3 regions of the Brevibacillus sp. MS2.2 genome follow, and region 3 is predicted to be linked to each of the others. Evidence: riboswitches for the same ligand, from Rfam matches in the RefSeq annotation. Region 3 holds a riboswitch; each other region holds the start of a gene.
What was found. Region 3 has a riboswitch for lysine ahead of dapD (2,3,4,5-tetrahydropyridine-2,6-dicarboxylate N-acetyltransferase). Riboswitches for the same ligand answer to the same signal wherever they lie in the genome.
Positions count from the first base shown of each region.

Region 1: linked by a shared signal. The riboswitch ahead of HP568_RS14395 (aspartate kinase) and the one ahead of dapD (2,3,4,5-tetrahydropyridine-2,6-dicarboxylate N-acetyltransferase) in region 3 are both predicted to bind lysine.
Region 2: linked by a shared signal. The riboswitch ahead of HP568_RS19005 (amino acid permease) and the one ahead of dapD (2,3,4,5-tetrahydropyridine-2,6-dicarboxylate N-acetyltransferase) in region 3 are both predicted to bind lysine.

Region 1 covers NZ_JABSUZ010000013.1:91,208-101,798, reverse strand. Annotated here, with positions in the region: gene sdhA (succinate dehydrogenase flavoprotein subunit) at 1-668, opposite strand, end outside; gene HP568_RS14405 (succinate dehydrogenase cytochrome b558 subunit) at 688-1,299, opposite strand; gene HP568_RS14400 (YslB family protein) at 1,729-2,181, shown strand; gene HP568_RS14395 (aspartate kinase) at 2,231-3,472, opposite strand; lysine riboswitch at 3,703-3,890, opposite strand; gene uvrC (excinuclease ABC subunit UvrC) at 3,993-5,774, opposite strand; gene HP568_RS14385 (DUF2164 domain-containing protein) at 5,813-6,064, opposite strand; gene HP568_RS14380 (ABC transporter ATP-binding protein) at 6,190-6,903, opposite strand; gene HP568_RS14375 (ABC transporter ATP-binding protein) at 6,905-7,666, opposite strand; gene HP568_RS14370 (branched-chain amino acid ABC transporter permease) at 7,668-8,639, opposite strand; gene HP568_RS14365 (branched-chain amino acid ABC transporter permease) at 8,645-9,511, opposite strand; gene HP568_RS14360 (ABC transporter substrate-binding protein) at 9,658-10,591, opposite strand, start outside.
Region 2 covers NZ_JABSUZ010000022.1:3,982-13,841, forward strand. Annotated here, with positions in the region: gene HP568_RS18975 (aminotransferase) at 1-1,117, shown strand, start outside; gene HP568_RS18980 (aminoglycoside phosphotransferase family protein) at 1,268-2,179, shown strand; gene HP568_RS18985 (TolC family protein) at 2,251-3,306, opposite strand; gene HP568_RS18990 (hypothetical protein) at 3,524-3,670, opposite strand; gene HP568_RS18995 (hypothetical protein) at 3,663-3,854, opposite strand; gene HP568_RS19000 (hypothetical protein) at 4,005-4,868, opposite strand; gene HP568_RS19005 (amino acid permease) at 4,949-6,397, opposite strand; lysine riboswitch at 6,511-6,696, opposite strand; gene HP568_RS19010 (DinB family protein) at 6,781-7,275, opposite strand; gene HP568_RS19015 (CGNR zinc finger domain-containing protein) at 7,438-7,995, shown strand; gene HP568_RS19020 (inositol monophosphatase family protein) at 8,027-8,827, opposite strand; gene HP568_RS19025 (alpha/beta fold hydrolase) at 9,188-9,860, shown strand, end outside.
Region 3 covers NZ_JABSUZ010000008.1:56,706-67,296, forward strand. Annotated here, with positions in the region: gene HP568_RS09385 (DUF1885 family protein) at 99-527, shown strand; gene HP568_RS09390 (glycoside hydrolase family 73 protein) at 641-1,279, shown strand; gene HP568_RS09395 (DUF4912 domain-containing protein) at 1,392-1,754, opposite strand; gene HP568_RS09400 (hypothetical protein) at 1,867-2,466, opposite strand; gene HP568_RS09405 (N-acetyldiaminopimelate deacetylase) at 2,742-3,875, opposite strand; gene HP568_RS09410 (aspartate aminotransferase family protein) at 3,879-5,093, opposite strand; gene dapD (2,3,4,5-tetrahydropyridine-2,6-dicarboxylate N-acetyltransferase) at 5,108-5,818, opposite strand; lysine riboswitch at 5,910-6,099, opposite strand; gene HP568_RS09420 (flavodoxin) at 6,239-6,679, shown strand; gene HP568_RS09425 (GNAT family N-acetyltransferase) at 6,748-7,296, shown strand; gene HP568_RS09430 (EcsC family protein) at 7,274-8,116, opposite strand; gene HP568_RS09435 (hypothetical protein) at 8,139-8,333, opposite strand; gene HP568_RS09440 (hypothetical protein) at 8,392-10,434, opposite strand.

The sequences.
Region 1 (10,591 bases), on a different contig from region 3:
TGTTGATACGCCGCAGACGCTGCTGTACCTGTATTGATAATCGAGTTCGTCGATTTACCGAAGATGATACCAGGTCCGCCTGTTGCCAAAATAACGGCATCCGCACGGAAGGATTGAATTTCACCGGAACGCATGTTTTGTGCAGTAATCCCGCGACAGGTTCCTGTATCGTCCAAAACGGCTCCGAGGAAATCCCAATATTCGTACTTGGTTACCAGACCTTCAGCTTCATAACGGCGTACTTGTTCGTCCAATGCGTACAAGAGCTGTTGTCCAGTTGTCGCACCCGCAAAAGCGGTACGGTGATGTTTGGTTCCCCCGAAACGACGGAAGTCCAACAAACCTTCTGGCGTACGGTTAAACATAACGCCCATACGGTCCAACATATAGATGATGCCAGGTGCTGCATCGCACATTGCTTTAACCGGCGGTTGGTTTGCCAAGAAGTCTCCGCCATATACTGTATCGTCGAAGTGCTCCCATGTGGAGTCGCCTTCCCCTTTGGTATTTACCGCTCCGTTAATACCGCCCTGCGCACAGACAGAGTGGGAACGTTTTACCGGAACCAGGGAGAACAGCTGAACAGGAACGCCTTTTTCTGCTGCTTTGATGGTAGCCATCAAGCCGGCCAAACCCCCACCGACAATGATCAGTTTACCTTTTGCCATGAGTTTTGTCCCCCTATCCCTACAAAATGAAAGCCGACATCGCACGCAAGCCGATGAAGGTTACAACTACGAATACGCCCAAAGTCACGAATGTTGCAATACGTTGGGAACGCGGCCCAACTGTAATTCCCCAGTGAACAAGGAACGACCACAGTCCGTTGGAGAAGTGGAAAGTCGTGCTAATAATCCCGATTGTGTAGAATACGATCATTGCAGGACTGCTCAAAATGTTTGCCATCATGTCATAATCCACGTGTGCACCCAGTGCTTTTTGGATACGGGTTTCCCAAACATGCCAAACAATAAAAATGAGGGTAATGACTCCTGTAACGCGTTGCCACAAGAACATTTGGTTTCGGAAGTAACCGAAGTTCCCTACGTTATGCTTCGCTTGGAACGCAATGTAGAGACCGTAAACTGCGTGAAACAGGATCGGGAGGTAGATCAAGGCAAATTCAAGTACTAACAGAAATGGAAGGCTTTCAATGAAGCCTACTGCCTGGTTGAAAGCTTCAGGCCCACGAGTCGCTTGATAGTTGGCGGTCAAGTGGAACACGAGGAAGAGCCCGATCGGAAACAAACCAAGAAGTGAGTGTAGCTTGTGACTGAGAAAGCTATGGCCTTTCGCCATACAATGGTCCCCCTTTCAATGTATGTAACTCTCAATTCTGTGAAAAACGTCAAGCATCACCGCAAGCGGTCCAAAACGGTTTTCGGCCGTTTTGATAGACCTTTCCCCAATATCCTAACCCATTGCCTCACCCATTAGACATAGCAAAACCTCCACGATCATTTTATGAAGAGCATCTTGACGCTGTTCACAAAAAGACTGCGTTCGCTAGATCATATGAATTTGTCGGAATGTGTCAAAATTCGAGAAAAAGTTGGGCAAAACTTTGACCAAATCCAATTGTACTCTTGTCGACACAGAGCGTCAAGACAATCAATGTACTAAATACATTGATAGAATAACTTTGTTTAGTCCAGCTATTTTTTCTATTACGATGTCATGAATGTGAGCCCATCCTCATAATCTAGTACAGACAGGAGGGAAGCACATATGAAAGAGAAGGATCAGCTAGCAGCACTGTTGCCACCGGAGACCATTCCCTATGCGGAAAGAATGAATATGCCCTATCTTGGCTATCATCTTCTACGTGAAACGCTGACCAGCACCCTGTTAGGTGATAGTGAAAACCATATCCTCTATTGGATTGGAAAAAACATGGGCCGCCAAATCCCCATTCAATCAGCAACTGGCCCGATTATGCCTTTTATTCGACTCGGATTAGGCCAGCTAGACGTCGTGGAGGAGACCCGGCAAACTATCGTCTATTCGCTCACTCATTCTATTTTTAGCTACCAGTCTATAGAGAGACTGGCATGCAGTCTTTCTTTTGAGGCTGGAATCATCGCTGGTATGATTGAGCAGTGGAAAGAAAGAGAAGCGTTCAGCAAAATCGAGTTGGAAAGCCCTTCAGACATACGTATATCTGTACAAGTGGCGTCATGAAGAAAATGCCCCCTCTACCTATAACAAAGGGAGAGGGAGCATCCATATTTTATACTCCGTGCACAACCGCGGTTTCCTCGACATCCAGACCATATGCCGAATGAAGACTGCGAACAGCCAGCTCCGTCAAGGCTGCTGGAATGACGCAAGAAACCTTGATATCAGACGTAGATACCATTTTAATAGAAATTTCTTTTTCTGCCAGGACGCGGAACATTTCAGCAGCTACCCCTGGATTGTTGATCATACCCGAGCCAACAATTGATACCTTGGTCAAGCCTTCCTCGAAATCGACTTTTTCAAAGCCAAGCTCGTTTTTGTTTCTGTCCAGCGTATCCAGTGCTTTTTTCAGGTCATCCGCTGCAACGGTAAAAGAAATGTTCGTAACAGACGCATCATAGGAGCTTTGGATAATGATATCGACGTTCACCTGATTGTCCGCCAGCGTATTGAACAGACGGGAAAGCGTCCCGACCTTGGCAGGCATGCCGACAACCGTGATTTTGGCTACATCTTCATCGTGTGCAACTCCACTTACTACTCTTCCTGTTTCCATGTTGGCAACCTCCTCAACGTACGTACCATCTTCGGCAGTAAAGCTGGAGCGGACGACCAGCCTTACCTTGTATTTTTTCGCAGCCTCTACTGACCTTGGATGAAGAACCCCTGCACCGAGGTTCGCCAGCTCCAGCATCTCATCATACGAGATCGTATCCAGCTTGCTCGCTGCTGGAACCATTCGCGGATCAGCTGTATACACCCCGGACACGTCCGTAAAGATTTCGCATTTCTCAGCGTTCAAGCTCGCTGCAAGTGTAACCGCAGATGTATCCGATCCACCGCGGCCGAGCGTCGTAATTTCACCTTCGTCACTGATCCCTTGGAATCCTGCCACGATCACCACACGACCACGGCCGAGCTCGGATTGAATCCGCTCTGGATCAATCTGCTTGATCCGTGCTCTTCCGTGAATCGCCTCCGTAGTGATTCCAGCTTGCCAGCCCGTAAGAGAAATGGCGTCGTAGCCTTTTGTATGCAAAGCCATCGACAAAAGCGCGATCGATACCTGCTCCCCCGTGGTCAGCAGCATATCCATTTCACGCTCGGATGGGTATGCGCTAATCTGCTTGGCCATGTCTACCAACACATCAGTAGATTTCCCCATTGCAGAAACAACGACTACCACATCATGTCCTTCCTCTTTGTAGCTGATAATTCGATCCGCAACTCGTAAAATTCGCTCAATGGTACCTACAGAGGTGCCTCCGTATTTCTGCACGATCAACCCCATGCGGCTTCTCTCCCTTTTTCTCATATCCAATTTGGTATTTATCTCGTATTGTATGGTTTTTCACTATTCTCTCTATAAGGAAAAGTCTTGCATTTTTATTTTACAAAAAAGGCACCGACAAGGAATAAGACCTGCCGCTGCCTATTGTTTCGACATACCGGTTCCTCCCTCCCAATACACGCGGACAACGAAGATTGACAGTAAGCACCATCAAAACTCACATTGACACACCGTGAGATAGCTCTCCATCTGACAATTGGTCATTGTGCAGATGACAGTCCTGCATTTGTTCAACGCAGACCCAGCATGGAGAAAAGCGGGTTTCCCTCCACACTTCGGCGAATTCCCCTTTCCCGTCCCCTTCACAGATACCCGATCTCAGGGTGGTACTCTTGGTTTTCGCGCCTCTACCTCACTCCATAATGGAAGTGAGGCTAACTATTCTGTTTGAATCGGATTATATCATGAGTCTAAAAATGGATCAATTCCTTTTTAGAGGTTATTCCAAAAGTTACATTTGCTATGTGTCCAGCTTACGCAGATGCCCGATGATTTCTTTTGCCAGCTTGTCGCCGATCCCTAGTTGGCGGAAGTCTTCAACGGTCGCCTCACGCATTTTTTTCAACGAGCCAAAATGAGAGAACAACAGCTTGCGTCGTTTCTCACCGATACCCGGAATTTCATCCAACTGCGAGGAAAGCATCGTTTTCGTCCGGGATTGTCTGTGGAACGTAATAACAAAACGGTGGACTTCATCTTGGATGCGCTGCAACAAATAAAACTCATAGCTATCACGTCTAAGATTCACAGGCTCTGGCGGATCTCCGTACATGAGCTGAGCAGTGCGGTGCTTCTCATCCTTCGCGAGTCCACAGACGGGAATATAGAGACCCAGCTCGTTTTCCAGCACGTCCATAGCCGCGCTGATTTGGCCCTTTCCACCATCAATCACAATCAGATCGGGCATAGGCTGGTTTTCTTTCAACAGGCGAGAGTATCGACGGCGAACGACTTCGCGCATGGAGCCGTAATCATCTGGTCCCTCGACGGTTTTGATCTTGAATTTGCGGTATTCCTTTTTGTCAGGACGCCCGTCTGTAAACACAATCATCGCAGACACAGGCTCTGTTCCCTGAATGTTGGAGTTGTCAAACGCTTCAATTCGATGAGGAACCGGAATCCCTAAAATGTGACCGAGATTGTGTACCGCTTGGACTGTACGAGCATCGTCCTTGGACATCAGCGCGAACTTCTCCTGCAAAGCAATACGGGCGTTCTCCGAAGCCATCTTCACGAGCTCATGCTTTTTGCCTCTTTTCGGAGCATGGACTTTGATGCCCAGCCACTCACTCAAAAGCTCCGGTTCACTCTCTTGCGGGAGCAAAATTTCTTTTGGCAGTGCATTTTGCTTGTCGTAGTAGAACTGGCTCACATAAGACATGAAGTCTTCAGTTTCGCTTCCATAGTATGGAAAGGAGGTCGTCTGACGCTCGATCATCTTCCCTTTTCGCATATAGAACACCTGAATGCACATCCAGCCTTTTTCCACAGCAAACCCGATAATGTCGCGGTCTACCGTATCGGTGAACGTGATCTTCTGCTTCTCCATCACCGCTTCGATGCTCTTGATCTGATCGCGATATTCCTTGGCGCGTTCGAACTCCATGTTTTCTGCGGCTTGCAGCATTTTTTCCGTGAGGGTTTGCTTCATTTCCTCATGGCCACCATCGAGGAATCGGCTGATTTCATCCACCAAACGCTGATTTTCCTCTGCCGATACCTCGTACACACAGGGCGCTAGACATTGTCCCAAATGGTAGTAAAGACAAACCTGCTTGGGCATATTGCGGCATTTGCGCAACGGATAGAGGCGATCAAGCAGCTTCTTCACCTCGGAGGCATCTCCAGCATTCGGATACGGACCGAAATACTTGGCTTTATCTTTTAGTACCTTACGGGTAATCTCCAGGCGTGGCTGCGCCTCATTCGTAATTTTGATGTACGGATACGTCTTGTCGTCGCGGAGCATGACATTGTAACGAGGGTCATGCTCCTTGATCAGGTTGCACTCGAGGATGAGCGCCTCAATTGCTGAGGATACCACAATGTACTCAAAGTCCACGATCTCACTGACCAACAGCTGCGTCTTTCCGTTATGACTGCCTGTAAAATAAGAGCGGACGCGGTTTTTCAGCACCTTGGCTTTTCCTACGTAAATGATTTCCCCGCTCGCATTTTTCATCAGGTAGCAGCCTGGCTTATCTGGCAGGACGGCCAGCTTGTCTTTTAAGGAGCTGTTCATGGCTGCCCCCTCCTCTTTGCTCTATATCTGCCTTGCATCTATTTGTTCTTGTGGAATGGCTTTTCCAATACATACAGTTCATCTTCTAAGGAACTCATCCGTTCCACCAGCAGCTTGCGGCTGTCTTGTACCCCTTGATTGTAATAGAAGGGGCCGAGTTCTTTCGAAAAAAAGGCAATCAACTCTTCCGTCTCCCAATTGCCGAGTGTCTCCGACCGTTCTTCTTTAAAATAGCGCTGTACTTGATGAACAAGATATTCCATTTGCTCTCTCGTCAATTTGGTTGGCATCGTATCCGGCTTCCTTCCCTTTTTCGCATCATAAGAGAATATACGTTCTATCCTTCATAGTACCATGGAATCCATACGAAAAAAACTGCCGCCTCATTCCATGGCGACAGTTTTTTATAGGCAGACTAGTGCTTGCGACCGCCCAAATATGCTTCTTTTACACGCTCGTCGTTTAACAACGCTACTCCTGTGCCATCCAATACAATTTGCCCTGCCTCCAGTACATACCCGTAATCAGCAATTTTGAGGGCCTGTTTGACATTTTGCTCTACGATGAGGACGGTTGTACCTTCCGCATTGATTTCTTTGATCACCTTGAAAATGTCCGCCACCACGATGGGAGCCAAGCCCATCGACGGCTCGTCCAAAAGCAACAGCTTCGGTCGAGACATCAATGCGCGGGCAATGGCTAGCATTTGCTGCTGACCGCCAGACATCGTCCCCCCCAATTGAGAAAGCCGTTCCTTGAGGATAGGGAACCAGGCCATCATCTTTTCCATGTCGTCCTTGATGCCTTGTGCATCGTTGCGCTGGAATGCACCCATCTCCAGGTTTTCCAGCACGGTCATCTTCCCGAGGATCGCACGTCCTTCTGGTACCAAAGCCAGTCCAGCTTTTACGATCTGATGTGGTCTCGAACCCTCTATACGTTTACCGCAAAACGTAATCGTCCCTGCTTCAGGCTTCAGTTGACCTGCGATCGTACGCATGGTTGTAGTTTTGCCCGCTCCATTCGCCCCGATCAGCGAAACGATTTTGCCCTCAGGGACTTCCAGCGTGATCCCGCGAATCGCTTTGATTTGACCGTAGGAGGTCGTCAAGTTTTGTATGTTCAGCATCTTATTCGTCCTCCTTGCCGAGGTAGGCTTCAATCACATCTGGATTGTTTTGTACCTCTGCCGGGGTTCCGTCGGCAATTTTGACCCCAAAGTTGATACATACGACCTTTTCACACAGGTTCATGACCAATCCCATATCGTGTTCGACCAATAGGACAGTCGTCCCGTCATCGCGAATTTTTTTGACCAGCTCCATGAGTGCTTTCGTCTCAGTCTCGATCATTCCGGCAGCAGGCTCATCCAAAAGTAAGAGCTTTGGCTCAGTAGCCAGTGCCCGTGCAATCTCCAGACGCCGTTGTTGACCGTAAGCCAATGTATCCGAGCGCACATCAGCAATGTCAGACAAGCCTACGAATTCGAGAAGCTCCTCTGCTTTTTTGGTAACCGCCTTTTCTTCCGCACGTTGTCCCGGTGTTTTCAAAAGGGAAGCCCAGAAGCCTGCCTTCATGCGCGAATGACATCCTACCTTCACGTTGTCCAACGCACTCATGTGACCGAAGAGGCGAATATTTTGGAACGTCCTCGCAATCCCCATTTCAGTAATTTTGTTCGGTGCTATTCCATTTAACTTTTGTCCGGCAAAAGAAAAAGTCCCCGTCGTTGGTTCGAATATGCCCGTTGCCATATTGAAAATCGTCGTTTTCCCCGCACCATTCGGACCAATCAAGCCGACAATTTCTCCCTCTCCGACAGTAAAAGAAACGTCACGAAGAGCGGTGATGCCGCCAAAGCTTTTTCCTACGTTCGCAAGTTCCAGCAACATCCTATACGCCCCCCTTCGCTTCCTTATCCGATGACTTGCCCCGACGACGCTTGAACAGCTTTTGGAACGTGTCGGCACCGATCAAGCCATGCGGACGGAACGCCATTACTCCGACCATGATCAAGCCGTACATGAGCATTTTGTACTCGGCCAAACCACGCAGCACCTCCGGCAATGCCGTAAGAACCAAGGCACCAAACAGCGGCCCCCATACGACTTCGCTGCCGCCGATCACGGCATAAGACAGTATCTCTACGACTTTATGATAGTTAAAATCATCTGGCGTAATGGTCGTCGTAATGTGAGCGAACAATCCTCCACAGACCCCTGCCAAAATTGAACCGATCACAAAAGCAAGCATTTTGTAATAGTTGACTTGCAATCCCATCGCTCGTGCCGCCGTTTCATCTGCTTTGATCGCTTCAAAAGCACGCCCCAGACGCGAACGGTTCAGACGCAGCGTCAGGAAAAGCACGAAGGCAAACAGGAGCAGCATAAACACAAAGGTCGATAATGACTTCATTTGCATAACCGAAATGCCAAGGGCTTGCGCTTTTAACCCCATTGCTTTTTCAAAATCGTACAAGTAATTGCCTATCGATTGAAGTCCGGTCAATCCGAGGGCGCCATTTGTAATCTCCATATTGAGAAAAATAACGCGGATCACTTCACCAAAGCCAAGCGTAGCAATTGCCAGGTACAAGCCGTGGAGCTTCAATGTCGGAGCACCGATCAAAAGGGCAATCAGCCCAGCCGCCAGTCCTCCGATTATGATGGCGATAAACAGAGGCATGTCCGCTTGCTTCGTCAAAATACTCGCCGTAAAAGCACCAATGCTCATAAAGCCCGCATGCCCCAAGGAAAGCTGGCCCGTCGAGAGCGTAATGTAAATACTGATCGCCAAAATACTGTTTAACAGGATAAAAGTAAATACCTGTAAGTTATATGGATTGAGAATGTCCAATGTCTGCACCTCCCTTACGCTTTGCGTCCAAATAGTCCTTCCGGCTTCAAGAGTAAAATGAGAATGATCAAGCCAAAAGCAACCGCATCCCGATACGACGAGTCTCCGTACGCGACGGTAAACACCTCGATAATCCCAAGCAATACGCCACACACCATGGCCCCGGGAATGCTGCCTACCCCGCCTAAAATCAAAACGGCCAAACCTTTGAAGCCAAGGGTCATCCCCATCGTTGGAATGAGAGCAGAGTACGCCATCCCGATCAAAATGCCTGCGACACCTCCCAGTGCCGAAGCAAGCATGACGGTCACGACAATGACCATATTCGTGTTAATCCCCAAAATATTTGCTGTATCCGTATTTTCAGCCGTCGCGCGAATGGCTTTTCCCATTTTCGTTTTTTGAATCCAGAAATGCAGGACGAACATTAGCAACACAGAAATCCCCAAAATAACGAGATCGACGCTGCGAATTTGAATGAGCCCCAAGTCAAAAGTGGTATCCCCGAAAGACTGCGGGAACGCACGGGAGTCAGCACCGAAAAACTTGTGCATGGCTTCCTCCATCAAAATGGCAAATCCAATCGTACTGATCAGCGATGCCAGATGGGGTACATTTTTTTTACGAAGTGGGCGAAGCGCCGTATACTCCAGCACAAGACCCAAAATGGCCGAAATCACGACCGCCACGATCAGCGCTACCCCTAATGGCATATTCAGGCTGGTCATCAATACCAAGCCAACCAGTGATCCAAAAATAAAAATTTGGCCGTGTGCCATATTAATGATTCCCAGGACACCAAAAATGAGCGTATAGCCCAATGCGATTAATGAATAAGTGCTACCAACTGTCAAACCGTTGACTAATTGCTGCCAAAACAAATGCCTCACCTCACTGTTAAGTGGTTCATAGCCACCGATGATTGCGTTATTCTCGCTGGATCAGCAAGCGAAGAGCATTCTGGTACTTTCTGATCCAGCGAGATAACGGATAGAAAAAGAAGCCCGGAGCGACCCCGGGCACGATGCTATTCAAACGGGACGAATTTGCCTTCTTTTGCGACAACGACAACCGCATCACCAATCGGATTGCGTTTCTCGTCAAAAGACAGTTTGCCGGATACACCTGTGAAGTCTTTTAGCTGAGCCAATTGTCCGCGCAACTCTTCGCGATCTGCTTTTCCAGCGGCAAGCAGTGACTGCGACATGATATACAGCGAGTCGTATGCTTGGGCAGCGAACTGGTCAGGCTTTTTGTTGTATTTGGCTTCGAATGCTTTTACGAAGGCTTGTACTTTATCATCTTTCTTTTCAGGGCTGAATGGAGTCGCAACGATCAAGCCCTCAGCAGCTGGACCAGCAATTTCGAAAACCTTCGGATTATTGAAGCCATTCCCACCAAGAATGGTCCCTGTAAAGCCCAGCTCACGTGCTTTTTTCACAACCATGGAGCCTTCTTTGTACAAAGCGGACACAAGCAAAGCGTCTGGGTTTGTTTGCTTCAACTTTGTCAATTGTGCCGAGAAATCCACATCGCCATTTGCGAAAGTCGCTTCGCCGGTAATCTCCAAGCCCAGCTTTTCAGCGGTTGCTTTCATGACCTTGTAGCCATTCACGGAGAAGTCATCGTTGGATGCATGGATGAGTGCTACTTTTTTCAAGCCATTTTTCTCCACGGCTGCTTTCATCGCTGTCGGGATCGCAATGGATTCAGGCAAAGAATTGCGGAACACGTACTCCCCGATATCATTGATTCCTTCTGACGTGTTGGAGATACCAAAAATCGGGGTTTCCGCCTCGTTTGCCACTGGTCCTGCTGCAAACATTTCACCGGAAAGTGTCGGTCCGATGATCGCCACGACATTATCCTGATTAATCAGTTTATTTACCGCATTAATCGCGCCTTCTTTTTCTCCGGCGGAGTCTTCAAACTTCAGTTCGATCTTGAGCTTCCCTTTGTTC
Region 2 (9,860 bases), on a different contig from region 3:
AGGCATTCGCCGCTTTTTCGATTTGGCAGCATCGATGGAGGGAGTCATTTCTTTAGGTGTAGGGGAGCCTGATTTTGTCACTCCCTGGCGTATGAGAGAAGCTTCGATTTCTTCCCTGGAGCGTGGACATACAGCTTATACATCCAATGCCGGTATGCTGCCATTGCGCGTGGAAATTCAGAAATACCTGGAAGAACGTTTTTCTGTCAGCTATCATCCCGAGACAGAAATTCTCGTGACGGTCGGTGCCAGCGAAGCAATTGATATCGCACTGCGTGCCATTCTCGATCCGGGTGATGAAGTATTGGTCGTGGAGCCTTGCTATGTCTCCTATGAACCAGTCATTCGCTTGGCTGGTGGGGTGCCAGTTTTCCTGAAAACAACGATGGAAAACCAGTTCAAGCTGACACCACAAGAGCTGGAGTCGCACATCACCGCGCGTACAAAAGCAATCATTTTCTGCTATCCAAATAACCCGACCGGGGGGACTATGACGGCTGAAGAGTGGAAAACACTTTTGCCGATCATTGAAAAGCACGACCTCATGGTGATCTCCGATGAAATTTATGCGGAGCTTACCTACGGACGAATGCACGATAGTATCGCGGCTCTGCCAGGGATGAAAGATCGGACGATCCTCATCTCCGGTTTTTCCAAAGCGTTCGCGATGACCGGATGGCGTCTGGGATATGTCTGCGCATCGCCTGATTTACTTGCGGGCATGCTGAAAATCCATCAGTACACCATGCTGTGTGCACCGACGATGGCTCAGATGGCTGCATTGGAAGCCCTGCGTCATGGACGTTCTGATATGGAACGAATGATCGAGAGCTACCGTCAGCGCCGCAATTATGTGGTAGACGGATTCCGTCAAATCGGATTGACTTGCCACGAGCCAGACGGAGCATTCTATGCATTCCCGTCTGTAGCTTCTACAGGTCTCAGCTCTTCTGAGTTTGCGGAGAAGCTGCTGATGGAGGAAAAGGTAGCTGTTGTACCTGGAGACGTGTTCGGCGAAAGCGGACAGGGGCATATCCGTTGTTCTTATGCAACATCGATCGAGCAGTTGAAGAAGGCGCTGGAACGTATGGAGCGCTTGATGGGACGAATGTCATAACATTTTCCGGGAAATAAAGGGGGGCGGCTTTCAAGCTGCTCCCTTTTTTAACGAGTGGCTGTGGTGGGGAAGAAGCGGCTGTGGGAAGGGAACAGCTTGAAAGCTAATGCAAGAGGATGTTTTGCAAGTAGTTCGAGGAGGAGATTCTTAATGATTTCACTGCCAACACATTTTACCCAAACAGTTGTCGGCGTACATAAAGAAGACGGGCGTCTCTGGCTGGATTCCTTTCATGAGTTGATTGCCGAATGCGAAGCACGATGGTCATTAAAAGTGCTTGAGCATTTTCCACTCTCTTATAATTTTGTTGCACCTGTTGTGTTAGAGGATGGGAGAAACGCCGTGTTGAAGCTGGGCGTGCCTGGGCTGGACTGGCAGAAAGAGCTGACGGCAATTCGGGCTTTTGCGGGGCGGGGAATGGTGCAGCTACTCGATTCGGACGAGGAAAAAGGCATCATGCTTTTGGAGCGCATCATGCCAGGAGAGACACTGGACAAGCTGAGTAATGAAGACGAGCGAATTCAATGCTTGGCGGACGTGATCAAAAGGATGCATACACCCGTTTCCAGAGTGGGTAAGCTTGTGTCTACGTTTCCGACAATAGCGGACTGGGCTGTGGGACTGGTAGGGATTCGCTCTCATTTCCGAGGTGGGACAGGACCGATTCCCGAGCAAATGGTGGAGCAGGCCATGCAATGGTACAAAAAGCTTCTCTCCTCACAAAAAGAACAGTGCCTGCTACATGGTGATCTTCATCATGAAAATATTTTGCGGGCACAAAGAGAGCCGTGGCTGGCAATTGATCCAAAAGGGCTGATCGGGGAGACAGAATACGAGGTGATTCCGTTTTTGCTGAACCATTTGCCAGAGGATGGGGTAGAAGAAGTAATGAAGCAGCGGGTCGATGGGCTGACGAAGGCCCTGTCTTTGCAAAAAGAGAGAGTGCTGGCGTGGGCGTATTGCCACAGTGTGCTATCGGCTTGGTGGTTCATAGAGGATTTTGGTGTAGACGGTGGTCGTCTGGTGATGCCAGGAGTTTTTGAGAGGCTAATAAATGAGTAAAGGCTTCACCCTGTGGGATGAAGCCTTCTTTATTTTAAATGAATAAATGAGATCCTTCGTAATGCGAAATATTAATAACCAGTCAACTGGTTCAAGGTGATAGCAGCGAGATTGTATTGATAAACTGATTCGATTGCTTTTGTTTCGGAGTCAAACAGGTTTGCTTCGTCTTTTATCAGTTCTTTCATCGATGCTTTTCCTAATCTATATTGATCGATTGTTGCCTGATAGCGCTCCAATGCGGTTTCTTTCTTTGCTGTACTTTCCTCTAATGCCTTTTTCGCTGCCAGTACCTTCGTATAGTTGTCACTTACTTCTTGACCGATTTTCTTTTGTGTTTTTTGTTTTTGCAGTTCTGCCTTTTTGTGCTCGTTTTTTGCAATTGTACCTTTATATGTGCTGAGTGCGGAATACTCGGCTGTGTAATCAATTCTTACTTGGGCAAAGTCTATTTCTGCTTGTGCCTTGATCATCTCAGGACGTTTTTCATAAGCTTTTGCTTGCAATTGCTCCAAGGAAAGCAGCTCGTGCTGGGTCAGATCAGTAGCGATCATCTTCCATTGTCTGTCCGCTTTTTCATTCAATAAATCGTTGAGCTTGGCCAATGCTTGTTTGTAGCTGGCTTCAAGGGCAGCAAGATTTTTGTGAGCTTCTGTGTCTTGGGAGTCCAACCAGTACTGTCTTTGCAAGCTTGTCTTTTGCGCTTTGATTTTGGCATCTAATGATTGGACTTCGAAGAATGCTTTTTGCACTTGTAATTGTATGGTGTTTTTTTGCGTATTCAGGGCGACTTCATCGACAACTACTTCTTTGATTGCTTTGGCAGCGTCTTCGAATTTCTTTTTTGCATCAGCCAGAGTCATGATATCGGCTTTTTTTATTTCTGCTTTTTCTCTCAGTGTGATGGATGTTTCGTACTTCGTAATATCTAATTCAAGCCGAAGCACCTCCAGATCAACGCTGTTCTTAATTGCCTGTTCAACTGCGAAATCTAGCGACAAAGGGGAAACATCCGTCTGTTCAGCAGTGGCCATGAGTGGTGCGGCCAGAGCTATATGGGCGCCACCTGTGAGGAGAAAAGTGACTAATGTTGTGCTGTAAATGTGTTTGAAGAGCCTGGATTTCATGGGGCAACCTCCTGATTATATATGCAAATATTTGATAACGATTCTCATTATCAAATCCATGAAAAGTATATATTTCCAATAGAATTTCGTCAATAAGAAAATGTTTTTTCACCATGTTCTTGGTTAGAAATCCAAAAGAAATCCCCTTCAGGAAAAAGGCAAAGTGAGCATCTACCTGTTTTCCCAAAGGGGAATTGTTCTTCGTAATGGGGAAAAACTATTCTTTCTCCCTGTTTTCTTTTTTTGCCGCAGTCGTCTTGTCAGCTTGATCCAATGTCCCTTCCTTTGGTGTAAGGGAATAACCATGCATATTGCTTCCGTTATAACCCATGTCCGGCTTTTCATTTGAGATGCGATCAGTCATTTGCTTCCCCCTTATTTTGTCCAGTGGGTGTAGAGTCTTGCTGCACATACGGATTGTCGACGTCATTTGGTTCCTTGTCCAGATTGGTACGGATTGCGATTATTGGGCTAGTCGGAGGTTGAGCGATCAGTCTGTCATCCAGTTGTTTGAAATCAGGCAGGTCGTTTTCGCGATTGTCATCCATGTTCGTCTCCTCCTTTACGGGTTAGTATGTCCACCACCTGCCAGTCCCTTTCCTTAACTGGAAAAGGAAAGAGATTGGTACTACACAAGAAAAAACAGCCCCAGTCCCAGGGAAGTTCGGGCGGAGGCTGTGACGATCATCTTTGTGAAGTTAACTCGTTTTCTTGGCCAGGATCATCATAAAAGAGGCAAGATTCGTTTGTAGCAATGGTGTGAAGGCAGAAACGGAAGCATTTTCAGCAAGCGTATTCATTTGACGAACAAAGTCAGTGGCGTCCTTTGTATTTACATTCTCAAAACGGTTAGCGATTTTTGTATTTTTTAAATCAGAGAGAAGTGTAGCTTGTTCGTTCCGGTATTGTGCGATCCAGTCTGGACGATGTTGCAGCTTTTTGACGAATTGAATCAGCATGCTTACTTTCTCTGTTTGATTGGTTGTGACCGCTTGCATTTTTTTGTAGGCTTTAGGGTCATACCGCTCCATCAGCTTGGACGGATTAACATAGTCGTTCGGCGCCCCCTGCGGTTTTTGCGGAAGCTCTACGTAGCTGACACTGCCAGTTGCAGGGTCAACCTTTCGTGTTTTGGCAACGCCAGCAAGCAGATGAAGGGTATCCAAAAATTCAGCAGCATGTTTTTCATCAGCCATGTATTGGTCTGCCAAATATTTGCCTTGGGTTAAACCCACTTCTACCAAAGCAGCTCTTTCTTCATCGGTGTAGGTGGATTGGGAGTTGAAAAAATTTCGCTCCAGGATGTGGTCAAAGGCCTTGCGAGCCTCAGGTGGTTTATCTGCGAAAATTTTATCCAAACGCTCATTAATCTCTGTGCTAAAGAAAAATTGGACGCTGTGATGTTCGATGGCATCAGCAGGTAGCTCGCGTGCCTTGTGTGAACGAAGGTCTACAGTATCGAGCTTGGGCAATGCCAAACTAGTTCCTGTCACCATTTTAGGTACAGTTTGGTTAGTTGGAAGCTGGGGGGATAGGTAGCGGGAATACGATTGGATTTGCATGTTCTACTCTCCTCACATATGCTGGCAAACACGAAAAAGGACTCCCGTTTAGATAACGGAAGTCCGTAATTTTTCTTCGATTACTTCGTGTATTCATCCATGCTGAAGTCTACTTGTTCTAGAGGGACGAGCTTGGTCTTTTGGGTGACTTTATAAGCGAGCCAAATGATTAAGAAGAGTGGCAGGCCAATGTAAGAGACCAGGACGCCATACCAGTCGATCGTTCCACCCATGAATGCGGAATAGTTTTGCCCCAAAATAACGATACAGCAAATGATGAAGGCAAAAATCGGACCAAACGGGAACCACTTTGCCCGATAAGGCAATTCGCTTAAGTCACGGCCCTGAGCGATAAACGCTTTGCGGAAACGGTAGTGACTAATTGCAATTCCCAGCCAAGCGATGAAGCCGGACATACCGGAAGCATTCAAAAGCCAGACATACACTTCGCCTTCTCCAAACAGAGAGGACAGAAAAGCAAGGGCGCCGATGAGCGCAGTCAAGATCAGGGCATTGATCGGTACGCCGTTACCGGTTACTTTTGCGAACCATTTTGGTGCTTTTCCTTCTTTTGCCAGGTTCCACAGCATGCGTGTAGAGGCGTACATGCCAGAGTTACCAGCAGACAATACTGACGTGAGAATAACGGCATTCATGACGGATGCTGCAAAAGCAAAACCGGCATTTTCAAATACAATCGTAAACGGGCTGATCGCAATATCCGTAAGGTCGCCGCTGATCAGATTTGGATTATCGTATGGAACCAGCAACCCGATGATCAAAATAGCGAGAATGTAGAAGAGCAGGATGCGCCAAAAAATTTGACGGATGGCCTTCGGAATGTTGCGGGCAGGGTCTTCGCTCTCTCCAGCTGCGACACCAACCAGCTCTGTCCCTTGAAAAGAGAATCCGGCAATCATAAAGACACCGAGCAGGGCCATGAAGCCGCCGTTGAATGGCGCGTCGCCTTTGGTGAAGTTTTGGAAGCCGACTGCTTGACCGCCCATAATGCCAAAAATCATCAACACACCCACAATAATAAAGATGATAACCGTTATTACTTTAATCAAGGCGAACCAATATTCAGATTCTCCATAGGCTTTCACAGACAGGAGATTCAAGGCAAACAGCAATCCGAGGAACAAAGCACTCCACAATATCGCTGGGGTATCCGGGAACCAATATTTCATAATGAGTGCGGAAGCTGACAGCTCGACGGCAATGGTAATGGCCCAGTTGTACCAGTAGTTCCAGCCGAGAGCAAAACCGAGAGATGGATCGACGAACCGTGTGGCATACGTCGAAAACGAACCGGAAACAGGCATGAAGGCCGCCATTTCCCCCAAGCTGGTCATTAAAAAGTAAACCATGATACTAATGGCGAGATAGGCGACTAAAGCTCCACCAGGTCCGGCGGAGTGGATCGAGCCTCCACTCGCAAGAAACAATCCCGTCCCAATCGAGCCGCCGATGGCGATCATCGTCAGGTGTCGGGCTTTTAAACCACGTTGCAATTGATTTTGTGACATAAGCTGCTTGCACGACCTTTCTTGATTTTTGAGAAGGAAGGTCGGAAACGAAAAAACCGCCATAGCCAAAAAAATGGCATAGGGCGGTATCATCCAATCCCCACCAAGCCTTCACTGAAGATAGCTCACCACGTTTGCTTGGCATGCAAACGTGACAGTTCTGCCCCTTTCGAGTACAGCCCCAACCCAATCGCACAGAGACGCGATATGAGCTTCGGCGGATTTTCCTTACCTGGAGTCATTGATTTTCTCTGAATCTCGTACAGGATGATATAAAAGCCGCGACCTCTATCCTCACCGTGAAAGATGAGGATAACATGTATGAAATTATGTGATTCATCAACTATAAAGGATTGTTTGTGATTAATCAATGTGAAATTTTGTTATTCAAATGATCGTCTGGCAGGCCAGGAGCCTTGCAGCTTGCGAATTTGGACGATTTGTCCCGTATGAAACGCATCATGCAGGACCAGACTCATCACATTTTGGTAAATGGGCGTATAAGTAGCCATCTGATTTAACTCCTCATCCGTCAGCAAGGAAAGCTTTTCGTGAATGTGGCGGTGGACGCTTTCCATGCGAGCGAGAGTAGCTTGCCAAGCGTCTTCGTCATCGGGACCGCCGGACGGGATGAAGGTATCATCGTTCGTCTCAGCCGATCCAGGAAATTCAGTGCCCATTAGACGATGCAACAGGCGTTCTTTGTAATAAAGAAGGTGGCTGACGTTTTCCCAGATCGTGTTGGCTGCTTCTCCCACAGGGCGCCAGCTCGCCTCGGCTGCTGATACGCCGGAAAGCGCTTCTTTTAAGGGTGGATACCAGTCTTCCTTGTCATACGTACATTCCCATCCGTGCAAAAGCAATTCCTTCCGATTCATACGCTTCCTCCTGTGAAACAGATTGATGAAACGCTATAATAGCAATAAGAAATGAGATTGTAACCAGTTAATGTTATTACGATGGTTACAAATAGAGATTACCATATCCTGTATGATCATACAAGAGAGAAAATGAAGGGTTTCGTCAGGAGAGATGATGACATGGACTGGCTTTGTATCGATTTTTTAAATAGTGATTGGCGGGATTGGCGCGGTTCTGGTCGTGGGGAAAATCGCCTGGAGAACCAGGAATGGCTGTCATCCTTTTTGCAAACATACAAGCTAACCGCACCGCTGCCGATGAATGAGGAGTGTGCCGCTTCACTTTTGCAGTTGCGCGAGCGTTTGCGACGTATGCTGGAAGCAGTTGTCCGTGGAGAGCGATTCCAAGAGGAGGACCTAGCGGAATTGAACAGAGCTTTGGCTCTCGCTCCTTTTCATGTGCAGGTGTTGTATGTAGAAGAGGAGGGTAGCTACAAGCAAGAGCAATCCAGCTCAACAGAGGGCTGGCCCCTCGTCATGGCACAAATTGCAGCCTCTTTCGCGGAGTTGCTTGCCCCGCAGCATCTGGAGCGAGTCAAAATATGTGACAACGAGGATTGCTGCTGGGTGTTTTATGATGAAAGCCGCAACCGGGTGCGCCGCTGGTGTGATGACAAAATGTGCGGAAACCTGATGAAGGTGCGCCGTTTTCGCGAACGGAAAAAGGAGAAAGGGTGATGCGCATAGGCTCACCCTTTTTATCTGTTCTTTATGAAGCGGGAGTCAATTGGATCAGCTTAGGGTAGATGGTCGAGCCTGCTGCTACGATGCCTGTGCTTTTCCAGCAAAAATCATTCCCTTGCGTATCCGTAATTGTGCCTCCCGCTTCCTGGACCAAAAGAGCACCAGCCAGCCAATCATACACCCCTTTACCATATTCCCAGTAACCGTCGAGTCGTCCGCACGCCACATAGGCGAGATGGAGCGAAACCGCGCCTTGCATGCGGATGGCAAAAGCTTCTGGCATCACTCGCGTCAAGGAATTCGCTGTATACTTTCCGACCAAGAGGTTCATCGGCTCGGAGGAAGCAAAGAGCGTCCCTAGAATGCACTCATTTAGCTGCGATTTGGATGAGGTACTGATTTTTTGTCCGTTTAAAAAAGCTCCACGCCCGTTAATTGCGGTAAACAGTTCATCACGGCATGGATCATAGACAAAAGAAACAACCGTGCGTCCTCCGTCAATCAGGCAGAGGGAAGTAGCCCACATCGGCATGTTTTGCAGAAAGTGAACTGCTCCATCGATTGCATCCATCACCCAATAAGGACTTGTGAATTCAGGCTTTTCCTGTGCAGCCAGATTGAATTCCGCGTCAGAGAATTCATAGGTGGGGAACCGCTCGGATAATGAGCGCTTCAATCGAGCTTCAACCACGGGATTCACCTCTTCAAAGCGTTTAGTCATTGCTTCCTTGCTGTGGCAGGGCACGCCTTTTTCAAATTCAACTAGAAGCTCCTTTCCCGCACTTCTTACCAGTTCCTCGCAAAATTGCACATCCTGTAGATTCATAACAATTCCCTTCCTTTTCTTTTTTGTAAAAATCGAGTAGTTTTTCGTAATGGTCTCCGGACTTTTGTAATGAGCGCCGTAGGCTTTACTGATCCGCCAAAACTATTACAGACAGGTCTGCTTCTTCGTGCACGGTCAAGTAACACCGCGCTTCCAAATCGGATAAACCCATTCGTTTTACGTGCTCAATCATGAGAAAAACCTCCAAACAAATATAAGTAGTATGTTTGAATACTACTATTAAAAAATCAGTTCGTCAACACTGCGAAGATGTCGAGATTCACAATTTATGCACATGAGCAGCGCGTTTGAGACATAATAAGTAGCATCATACATGGGGGCGGAAACGAGGTGGGTAGGATGAGTCAAGCACGTAAAAAATGGTTTCAGGCACTCGTATTGGTGACACTCGGAGCGATTTGTCTCGCTATATGGTATTTGCAGCCGTATCAGCCTGATCAGGCAGCGTTAACGGCCATGCAAGGCGGTGAAGGGATTACGGTCATGGATACGAATGACTGGATTATTTTTCAAGGCGGGGAGTCACGCGAACCGGGACTCATCTTGTATCCGGGAGCACTGGTCAAACCGGAGAGCTATGCACCGATAGCCCGTGCCTTGGCAGGCTCTGGCTACCATGTTTTTCTCGCACGAATGCCGCTGAATTTGGCTGTAAGTGATATGACCCGAGCTACACAAGTATTAAAGGCGTACCCGAATAAAACGTTTGTCATCGGAGGACATTCGCTTGGAGGAACGATGGCAGCTCAATTCGCAGCAAACCACTCGGACCGAATCAGTGGTGTATTTTTACTGGGAGCGTATCCGAACAGTCAGGGGAACTTGAAGAAGGTGAATTTGCCTGTGCTGTCTTTGCTCGGTTCTCGCGATGGAGTGATCACTATGGAAAAGTTTATGGAGAGCAAGCAATATTTGCCGGATCGTACTGTTTACATGTCCATAGAAGGGGGGAACCATGCCCAGTTCGGAAGCTATGGATCGCAGGAGGGCGACCAGCCCGCTGCCATTACCC
Region 3 (10,591 bases):
CGCAATTGTTTTCGGTCGCCAACTGCCTCATTGCCAAAGAGTGGAAGACAATGCTACACTTAACGCACAGAATACCGGTACTAGGAGTGAGTGCAGTCGTGAAACTTCAATCCGCCTACATCTATTTCGTTGATGGTTCTACCGCAGCATCTGTAAGTATTGATGACGTGAAAGCCAAGTTTACGCGATACGTTGACATGACCTCAAAAACAGGAAAGCAATTGGGCTGGAGCTATGCTGACGCCGCTTTCCCTTACACCCTAGAAGAACGCCCTGAAGGAGTCGACTCGTGGTTCCTTCTCAAAGGAAAAGATCCAAACATGTACAAAGCTATCGTTGTTGGCGTCGGGAGCAAAAATGAAAACGGTTCCGAGAAGCACTACATACAAGTGTCCCTCCCTGAATCGGCCACGCACGGCGATAAAAACAAGGCAAATGAATACTGTCGATACTTGGCACGTGATTATAAAGCAGAGCTCCACCTCTTCAACAAGCGCATTCAATACTTCCAACCTCGAAAGCCATAAACAAAAAAACGGAAAAACAGTCGAGAAATATCGACTGTTTTTTCATGTTCAGGCCTATTCCCCCTGACCTCTTTTTTTCATACGAATAACAAAAAGAGGAAAGGGGTGTGCTTATGGATGCGCAAGCATTTATTCAGTTGGTTGCTGACCACGCCAGAAAGTCTTATCTGAACCATCGTATATTCCCCTCCATTATCATAGCGCAAGCCATACTCGAGTCAGGTTGGGGTAAAAAAGTACCTGTTGACCCAGCCACTGGGACATTCTCGTACAACCTCTTTGGAATGAAAGGAACGGGACCTGCCGGCTCTGTCACCATCGAAAGCAAAGAGGTAGAAAACGGAAAGACAGTCACACGTACCTCCCAGTTCCGCGCTTACGAAAATTACCAGCAATCCATGGAAGACCATGCCCAGTTTTTACGTAAGCCCGCATACAAAAACGTGCTGGCAGCAGCTACTCCCGCACAAGCCGCACAGGCTTTAGAAGAAGCCGGCTACGCTACCGATCCTGCGTATGCAGAAAAGCTGACGCGCCTCATTCAAACGTACAACTTATCTCAGTACGATCCATTCGCCCCAGAAGAACCACAATCGTTTCCTCCCTGGAAATTGGAGCTGGGCAATCGTGCGTTACAAGAGGGCTTGCTGACCTCGCCTGAATGGCTGAAGAAGTTAGACGAACCAATGCCAGTATGGGCTGTTTTAGCGGTTGCCCTGCGACTGTTAGACAAACAGCGAGAGAACCCATAAGTGTACGAATATAAATCAAAAGCCCCATTGCCACAAGCAAATCTCGTGGATAATGGGGCTGTTTCGTATAAAAATGCAGTTGCCTCAGTCGTACGTTGCTTGAGCACGTTGATCAAATCATTTGAGACCTGGACAGCGAATAAAACCTTCCGTCCACCATCCGAATTCCCAGATCGACGCAATATTCCAATCCTTGCGTCACTCCGTACAAAATCCATTCGGAAGAACGGTGGTTGATATCAAAATCAGTATAAAGGTCAGTGCCATCATTTCGGATCTCTTTGCGGTACGTCACATCAAAAAGGCGTAGGACAAAAGGCAGTTCAGCAAACGGAATAGCAAACTTTCGCTCTATTTCTTGCTCGAACTCCTTCGTCATGCTCCACTCTGCCTGAATGGATTGCTCATCTTTCCAGGCAATGCGTATACTCGGGCCTTCTACATCTGTGGACGATCGCGGGGGATTTGTCTCCATTCGCTCCCATCGTTCCTTTCTTTCATGTACTTGCTATCACCAATCATATTGGCTTTTCCCTATATTATAGCACGGGGACATGCGAAGTGGAAACGCATCCAAGCCATAATTTTTAACGCCCAACTGTAAATGTATTTTCACCCACGGTTACATAAGAAGTAAATTTCTCGGATTTCATTTGAACTTGTACTTTATAAGTGCCGTATGCTTCGAGTTTTGTAGATACAAAAGGCTCAGAAAAATAGAAGCTGTTTGCATTTTGAGTGGAGTATTTCCATTCTTTCCCTTTAGACACTTCTTTGCCGTCCGGTCCGACCAACACGAGTTGCATACGCAAGTCTTTGGCTACAGGCGCGTCATCAACCTCTACGAACACGTTAAACGTACGAGGCACATTTTTGTCGCTGTATCCTTTGACAGGGTTGCTGAAAACGACATTTTTATTGCGGGTCTGCTGAATTCCTTCGACCACAATAATATTTACGTTTGGCTTAATCACTTGCAATTTGCCAGATTGCTGATCGTAATCAGCAAAACCACCGAGCTTGTTCACTATTGATTCTACCGATTCGGCCTTGGATGCTGGCATTTCACTCGCTACGGTTTCCGCACCGAAAAATACGCGCATCGCACCCTCTCCCAGCGCAGTAGTGCTCCCCACCCCTGCTGCTACAGTCAACGCCAACAAGGCCGATAACCATGCTTTTTTCATGTCAATAATCCTCCTGTATGTGTGCGCGGCAGCGCTTGTTTTTCCGGAATTTCTTCTCCCTAGTTTATACGTTTGGAAAAGGAAATAGTTGTGCTGCCCTGATAAGTTTTTTCAACAATATCCACATTATCCACAAGCACAAAAATCTTAGGAAGAAAGACTTATGCACAGAGATGTTAGTAACTACTCCTTACTCTTGACGAGAATACGGTTGGGAATGACACAGAAAAAAGAGCGGCTTTCCAGCCACTCTTTTTTTTGCTCCTGACACCCTGCTACTCCTGTTGCGAAAGCCATGTAAAATACCGAGAGACCAGTCGAACGGCAACCTCGATCGCATCTTCGTTCGGCTCCAATTTGGAATGGTGCAAGCCATACGGCGTTTGCACTCCCAGCCAGAACAAAAAGCCGGGAATTTCTTCCAAAAAGTAACCGAAGTCTTCTCCAGTCATGGCTTCTTTGCAGGTGATGAGAGTTACATCTTCACATTGTTCCTGTACCCATTGCATGAAGTCTGTCGTTAGCTGCTCCTCGTTGTAAACCTGGCAGTAGCCAACCCCGTAGTCAATCGTTGCCTGGCAATCAAAGCCTATTTCCACTCCCTTTACGAGAGATTCAATGCGGCTCTTGACGATTGCCATCGATTCCATCGAAAAGGTTCGGATGGTCCCTTCTAGCCTGGATTTCTCTGCGATGATGTTCTGCTTCGTCCCGCTCTCCAGCTTGCCAATCGTTACGACGGCGGAATCCAATGGGTCCATATTACGCGAAATAATCGATTGAAGCTGTGTCACAAGATGGCTCCCTGCAACCACCATGTCATTCGCCTTGTGCGGGAAGGCTGCATGCCCCCCTTTGCCTACCAAATCAATGTACAACTCAGACGTGTTGGCAAACAAGATTCCTGGCTTCGTCGCAATATGACCAACTGGATATTCTGGCGCAATATGCAGGGCAAAAATGCAGTCCGGTCGCCACCCTGCAAACTCTTCACTTTCCATCATCGGCTCAGCACCGCCAGGACCTTCTTCTGCTGGCTGGAAGAGGAACAGCAAATCATCTGCTATCGGCTGCTCGGTAAAATGCGTCAGGAGACCAAGTGCAATTGCCATATGCATATCATGCCCGCAAGCATGCATGTATCCTTCATGAAGCGAGCGAAACGGATAGGACGTTTCCTCTATGATCGGTAGGCCATCCATATCCGTCCGCCAGGCAATGAATCGTTTTGGCTTTGTTCCTGCCAGCTTGACCAATATGCCTGTCCGCCACGTTTTGATCTCGATTCGCTCTTGGGGCAGCTTTTTCAAATAGTCGAGCAAGTATTGTTGCGTCTTCACTTCAGCGAAGCCTGGCTCCGGTATTTGGTGCAGGTCTCGGCGAATTTGTGTAAACAAGGAAGTCGTCATGGCCTACGCCTCCTTTTTCGTGCCTGTTCTTGCTGTTAATTGTTCCTCAAACACAGCAAGGAAACGGTCCACATCAGCTTTTGTCAACGTCAGAGGTGGAAGCAGACGAACAATCGTTTTCTGCGTCACATCAACGAGAATTCCTTCGTCAAGCAATGCTTGCTGCAAGTGACTTACCTCCTCCGGGGTGGAAGAGAGCGGAATTCCAACCATCAAGCCTTTTCCGCGAAGGGATTGCAGCTGATCTGGAAGACGAGTTCGCAACGCTTCCAGGCCCGACCACAGGTACGCAATCACTTCTTCTACGTGAGCGATGAAGGCTGGATTAAGCAATTCGTCCAACACGACATTCCCCAGGGCAGCAGACAGTGGTGATGGTGCGAATGTCGTTCCATGATCCCCCGGTTTGAACTGGTTCATCAGCTTTGGACCAGCAATGACACCGCCGAGTGGAAGCCCTCCCCCTATGCCTTTGGCGAAAAGGATCAGGTCTGGCGTTACGCCTGCATGCTCATAAGCAAACAACTTTCCAGTTCTGCCCATTCCTGTCTGGATCTCATCCATGACAAAGAGCATACCTTCTTGTTCACAGATCGCAGCTACCTCTCGCAAGAACGCTTCCGTTAATGGCACGACACCGCCGGAACCCAAGACTGGCTCCATGAGGACCGCAGCGGGCTTTGCTTCCTGGCAAATCGCTCGCAATCCTTCCGTATCCTCCACATCCAGTTCATACACTGGAAAAGCCGGCTGAGGAAAGTCTTGATAGATGTGAGCCTGCCTCGTCAAACGCACTGCTCCGAGTGTTCGCCCGTGAAAGCTGTTCCGTAAGACAACGATGCCTTCACGACCTGCCCCCTCGTTTTTCGTCCATTTGTGAATCAGCTTGATCGCAGACTCTGTAGCCTCTGCACCAGAGTTGGTGAAAAACACTTTTCCACTAATGCTGTTCGCAACCAAACGCTCGGCCAAACGAATAGCCGGCTTGTTTAAAAATACATTGGAAATATGCAAGAAGCGCTCTCCCTGCTCACGCAGAGCCTGTACAATGCGCGGATGAGAATGCCCCAGAACGTTTACCGCGAGTCCGGTAAACAAGTCGAGATAGCTCTTCCCGTTCGTATCGTACAAGTAATTTCCTTCACCTTTTTCTATGGCAATCGGAAGTCTTTTGTAAGAGGAGACGATATATTGTTCATCAAGCGAACGCCAGTCCATGTGCACTCTCTCCCTTACAGTTGACGTAGCTCCTGCTTGATCTCTGTCTTGGAACGAGTTTTTTCATCGATTTGCTTGATCACGCGTGCAGGCGTTCCCGCAACTACTACGTATGGAGGTACATCTTCAATCACGACAGCACCCGCTGCAACCACAGCACCTTTTCCTACACGTACACCTTCCAGAATGACAGCATTTGCTCCGATGACAACATCATCCTCGACAACAACTGGCTGTGCAGATGGCGGCTCGATAACACCCGCAATAACCGATCCGGCGCCGATGTGGCAGTTTTTCCCGATGGTTCCACGTCCACCTACTACAACATTCATGTCGATCATCGTACCTTCACCGATCACTGCACCGATGTTAATGGAAGCACCCATCATGATGACCGCATTGTTACCGATTGTCACTTGGTCACGAATAATTGCGCCTGGCTCAATACGCGCTTGAATCCCTTTGGTATCCAGCAATGGAATAGCGGAGTTGCGGCGGTCGCTTTCTACAACATAATCTTCAATTTTGTCTGCGTTAGCAGCAAGCACTGGCTCAATCTCTTTCCACTCACCAAAAACAACACCAGTAGGACCAGTAATGAAGGCTTTGGAGCTCGCACCGAAGTCGATTCCCTCCAGGTTCCCTTTCACATATACCTTCACGGGTGTTTTCTTTTCGCTTTTTTGAATAAACGCGATAATTTCGTTAGCATCCATCATGTTCATAGTTACATCCTCCTCAAGATAACAGCATGGTAAATCAAAAAAAGCAATGAGTGCATTCGCTATCTCATTGCTCTTGATACTACATAAGCAAATCATAAATAGCGCTCCACAAAAAGACTTGAGGTCCCTTGTGACAGGATGTTCATTTTTCATGAGACACCCCAGCCTGTGCTACGTAGGGGCATAGCATAAGCTTCGGCGCTTTAGCCTTTCTTCCTTCTCCTGCCCCCTGGCAGATTGCGAAAAGACTTACTCTTCTTCGGCGCACCTCTATTTAGAGTACATTATTATAATTTTATTTAACTCTACCAAAATCAATGAAACGTGGCAATAAGAAAAAAGTTATTGACAACGATTCTCATTTTCATTATTTTATTACTGAGAATGATACTCATTATCTAAATGGAGGTTTTACGTTTTATGAGCATTTTGATGGTATACGCGAGCATGACAGGGAATACACAGGAAATTGCTGAAGCAATTGCAGAAGGTATTCGTTCAACTGGTGCTGAGCTGGAGATAAAAGAAGTAATGGATGCGAACGCAAAAGAACTAGAATCTTACGACGGAATCTTGCTTGGTGCCTACACATGGGGCGATGGCGAACTTCCAGACGAATGCCTGGATTTTTATGAGGAAATGGACGATATTGACCTCAGCGGGAAAAAGGTCGTTGCTTTTGGCTCTTGCGACTCCGCTTACGAGCATGTCGGTGCAGCTGTTGATATTTTGCTGAAAAAGGCGAGCGAGCGTGGTGCGGAAACTCCTCTGGAAGGTTTGAAAATCGAGCTTTCTCCTACTGCAAAAGAAGTGGAAACTTGCAAAGCATTTGGGGTATCGTTTGCTGAATTGCTCGGCTAATTGATGTTTCCCAAATAATCTGGCACATGTTATACTATCAATCCAACTTTTTAAGGAGGATTGATCTCATGACACTACATACGGACGAGATTCTCTTACGGCCTCTCCAACAACAAGACGCAGCCGAGCTCCTAGAGCTTCGGCTGCGTAATCATGACTTTCTCCAACCATTTGAACCAATCCGCCCCTCTTCCTTTCTGACCCTCCCAGGACAGCAAGAACAGATTTCACAAGCAGAGATTGATTTTGAACGCGGCACAGCCTATGCTTTCGGCGTATTCAGCCGCGAGGCCAAAAAGATGATGGGACGTGTAGCCTTATCGAATGTCGCCCGCGGCGCGTGGCAAAATGCAACGATTGGCTACTTTATGGATCAGTCTTGCAATGGCAAAGGCTATACGACATCCGCAGTAAATCTCGCCCTTCATTTTGCATTTTCTGATGCTAAACTGCACAGGGTACAAGCTGCTGTCATGCCTCGCAACCAAGCTTCCATTCGCGTCTTGGAAAAAAATCGTTTTCGCCAGGAAGGACTTTCGTTACGCTATTTGCAAATTAACGGTGTATGGGAGGACCATCTCCTCTACGCTCTTACTATTGAGGAGTGGTCTCAGTAATTTCCTCGCTCTTTTCGCTCTCACGCAGCCGCTCCAGGATGCGCCGTTTGCGGTACAACATCATCCCCGCTTCGGCGACATCCTGTACGGTTGAGCGGTTCAAATACGCCCCGAACAAAATACCTGCAATGGGCACCATTTGAAATAACTTTTTCCACCCAAAGTTTTCTGTGTACGTTACCACGACTTCACGCCATCCCTGCAATTGCGCCATTACCTCTCTCTGTGCATTTGGATCATCAAAGCGAGAGAGCTCAGCGAGTATCGCTTTTTTCCCTACGATGTCGGAGGAAGCAAACTGCAAGCATTTGACGACGAACAACCGCTCCCTCTTCTCTTCAGGTCGATAGCCATAGGCAAGAGCCATCTCTTGTAATACTTTTAGGGATGTCCCCATTAATAACGGGATATCGATCGCGAGGGTAAAAATCCCTCCGAAGCCAGTCGTCGCACCTTGTACCGTGGCAAAATTCGCTCGTGAATCCTTTAGCTCCATAGCGACATCATTCATCATCGTAAGCGGTACAGCGGCAATCTCCGCCTTGCCAATAACAGATATGCCCTGTCCCTCTAAGCGTTTACCAAACCGCTTGTAAATCGGTTCATCCTGCACCAAATAAGTACCACCTGTCTCAAGAAAAGCTGCCATTTCATCTACGGCTTTTCCCAGCTTCTCTTGAACGAATGCAGGCGTAATCCGATCCAACAGAACAAAAGGAAGTCTGCCAAGCTTTTCCCAGAACCACAAGTCGTTCTGATCCTTCTCCCAAGCCTCCACTTCACGTAATGCCGTAACTAATGTCTCCCTGGACTCCCTCAAACCCAATAACCTCCCTGGCTGCTCACTCAGATTCTCCTCGCCTCCACTGACATTGGTTGCGCAAGATGGACTTAATGTAGTCCTGCAACTCTTCCGATGAGGCGTGACGGACAAATTCTTTTTTATTTCTTACGATTCCCAGCTTCAAATGTTTCACTTCCTCTCCTTCGATCCGAAACCCGAACTTTTCCAGGATCGCCTTCTGCTCATTTGTCACAGGACTTCCTCCCCTTGTAGTCGAAAACCCCCATGCCAAAATGCAAGGGGGTCAATCGTTATTTCACTTCGACTGTAAATGTAATCGTTTCTTTTCGTTCATCAACGTCTGTTTTTTTGACTGATCTTTTTTGTCTTGTAACGAGTTGGCAAGTCTTGTTGCTAAGGATATTGGTTACTTTGATCTCGTATTTACCGGGCTGCTGCCGATCAATGTATTTGCTGATATCAAGTGATTCCAGTCCGTTACCAGTGTCGCCATCTCGATTGGAAGGCTTAATGGCAGTGATTTCTTTTCCTTCGTAGTAGATCTCGATCCGATTTTCTGAGGATATCGTAGCACTGCTATGCTCTTGTCTAGCACCGATGGCGTTCTCTCCATATTTCCACTCATACTTTGGCATATGGTAAGCGGAAGCCTTCCTGCTCTCTCTAACTTTCTTCGTTCCAGTTCGCTCTGCATACGTCGAGATGAGCTGTAAGTTTTCCAATTCAGCAAGATCGCTCTCAGATTCCACAGTCACAAGATCTCCATCTCGAAATTCCTTGCCCTCTTTTCCTCTCATGAACATCGGCGCTGATGATGGAGCCATACCTGAATCACCTGCATCACAACTTTGGGACGCTGGGATTGGTGGCGTATCCTCAATGACCTGTATGTAACCACACCATGTCTTGGCAGGGTCTCTTTTGCTGTAATAGTTTACCTTGTAACGCCCTGGCTTATAACCAGACAGTAGCAAGCCTGTATGATCCCAATTCAATTTATCACTATCGACCACGACGTTATCGACTGCCCATACTCCTGGTCCTTCCTCGTCATCAGCTTCACTACCGAATTCGATATGCTCTGCTGCTGTAGTCAGCCATATCACATGAACCGGGTTTTGATAGAGCTTCACTGTATTGTCTGATGAATACACGTTTGCTTTCTCGACCATGAGTGTAGATTTTTCGTTTGGCTGCATCAACACATCCATCGTGACGTCTCCGCTTGTGGGACCACAAGCATTTGGTGCACCTGGAATTTGTATGTGAATCGTAGTCGACGTAGAACCTCCCCATAAGGAATCCGTTTTGTTTTCCTTGGAATCTGGCTCAAAAGTGACAGAAATCGTCATACCCGCCAGCATCATCGGGATATCCACTTCAAAATGGTGCGCATTCGTCAACGTTTGTCCAGTTCCGTTCACCGACCATCGACCTGGGTATGCCGAATACAAAGAAATCTTACCTGGTGACTCCGGGGCAGTAATAGTCTGATCCGGTGCCAGTTTTTGACCACTCGCATCTGTTCCCATATATAGCTCCGCCATGCCAATCTGAACCGTCGTAGTCCAAGGCGACATGGAGGTATCATCAGGTAGAAACAGGAGTTGGTATTGACCAGTCAACAACGTACCTGTTGAAAACACAGTAGCAGGAACAGATCTCATTTCTTGGTTCGTAGACTTGTTTGTTAGCTTCCACGTACCGGGTACAGAACTGTTAAAATCAGTTGACCCCATATTTCCGAAAATGGTCGTCTGCCCGCCTGTCGCCAAAGGCTCTCCCTCTGCCTTTTCTCCCTTATAAATACGTGGGTAATTTTGTGCTTCTACCTGAAAACTCACGTGTAACGTACTGCTCTTCGCATTGGCATCAGTCACTACAAAGGTCAACGTATGAGAGCCAGCAGACAATTTCATTGCGGGAATTGTGAAGCGCGGTACCTGCCATTTGAACACTTCTTGATTTGAGCTTTGCTCCATTTGAAACTCCGTTAATTCTACACCATCCAAATATACTTGCTTTCGACTCAGGTTTGTTCCATTTCCATAAGTAGTCTGTATCACATCAATATCGAGTGGTGTCTCCGGAGGTAGAATAAACTCATCATTCTTCACCCAGTTCCAACCTTTTGAATCCAGTCCCGCAACCTGATAATCGTTAAAGATAACCATATCGTGAACAGGCTGCTTCCGGATTGGCTTAGATACTTGGCTGTTTTTTTTCATTGATGCTGTTGCCCCGGCTCCCATGGCTGGCGGTACTGACACACCTGACAACAAGGTACCAGTTGCCAAACACACAAGTAGTGCTTTTACAACCCATTTTTTCACGAACTGCCCTCCTACTTTTTCGTCTTACGTATTTGCATGGAAACAACTGATTTTATTCGACAATAACCGTGTTTTATCCTTTATGTTCTCATGCCTTTTCCTAAACTCGATATAGTTAAAAACTATCCATTTAATAATTTATATAGATTTGACTTAT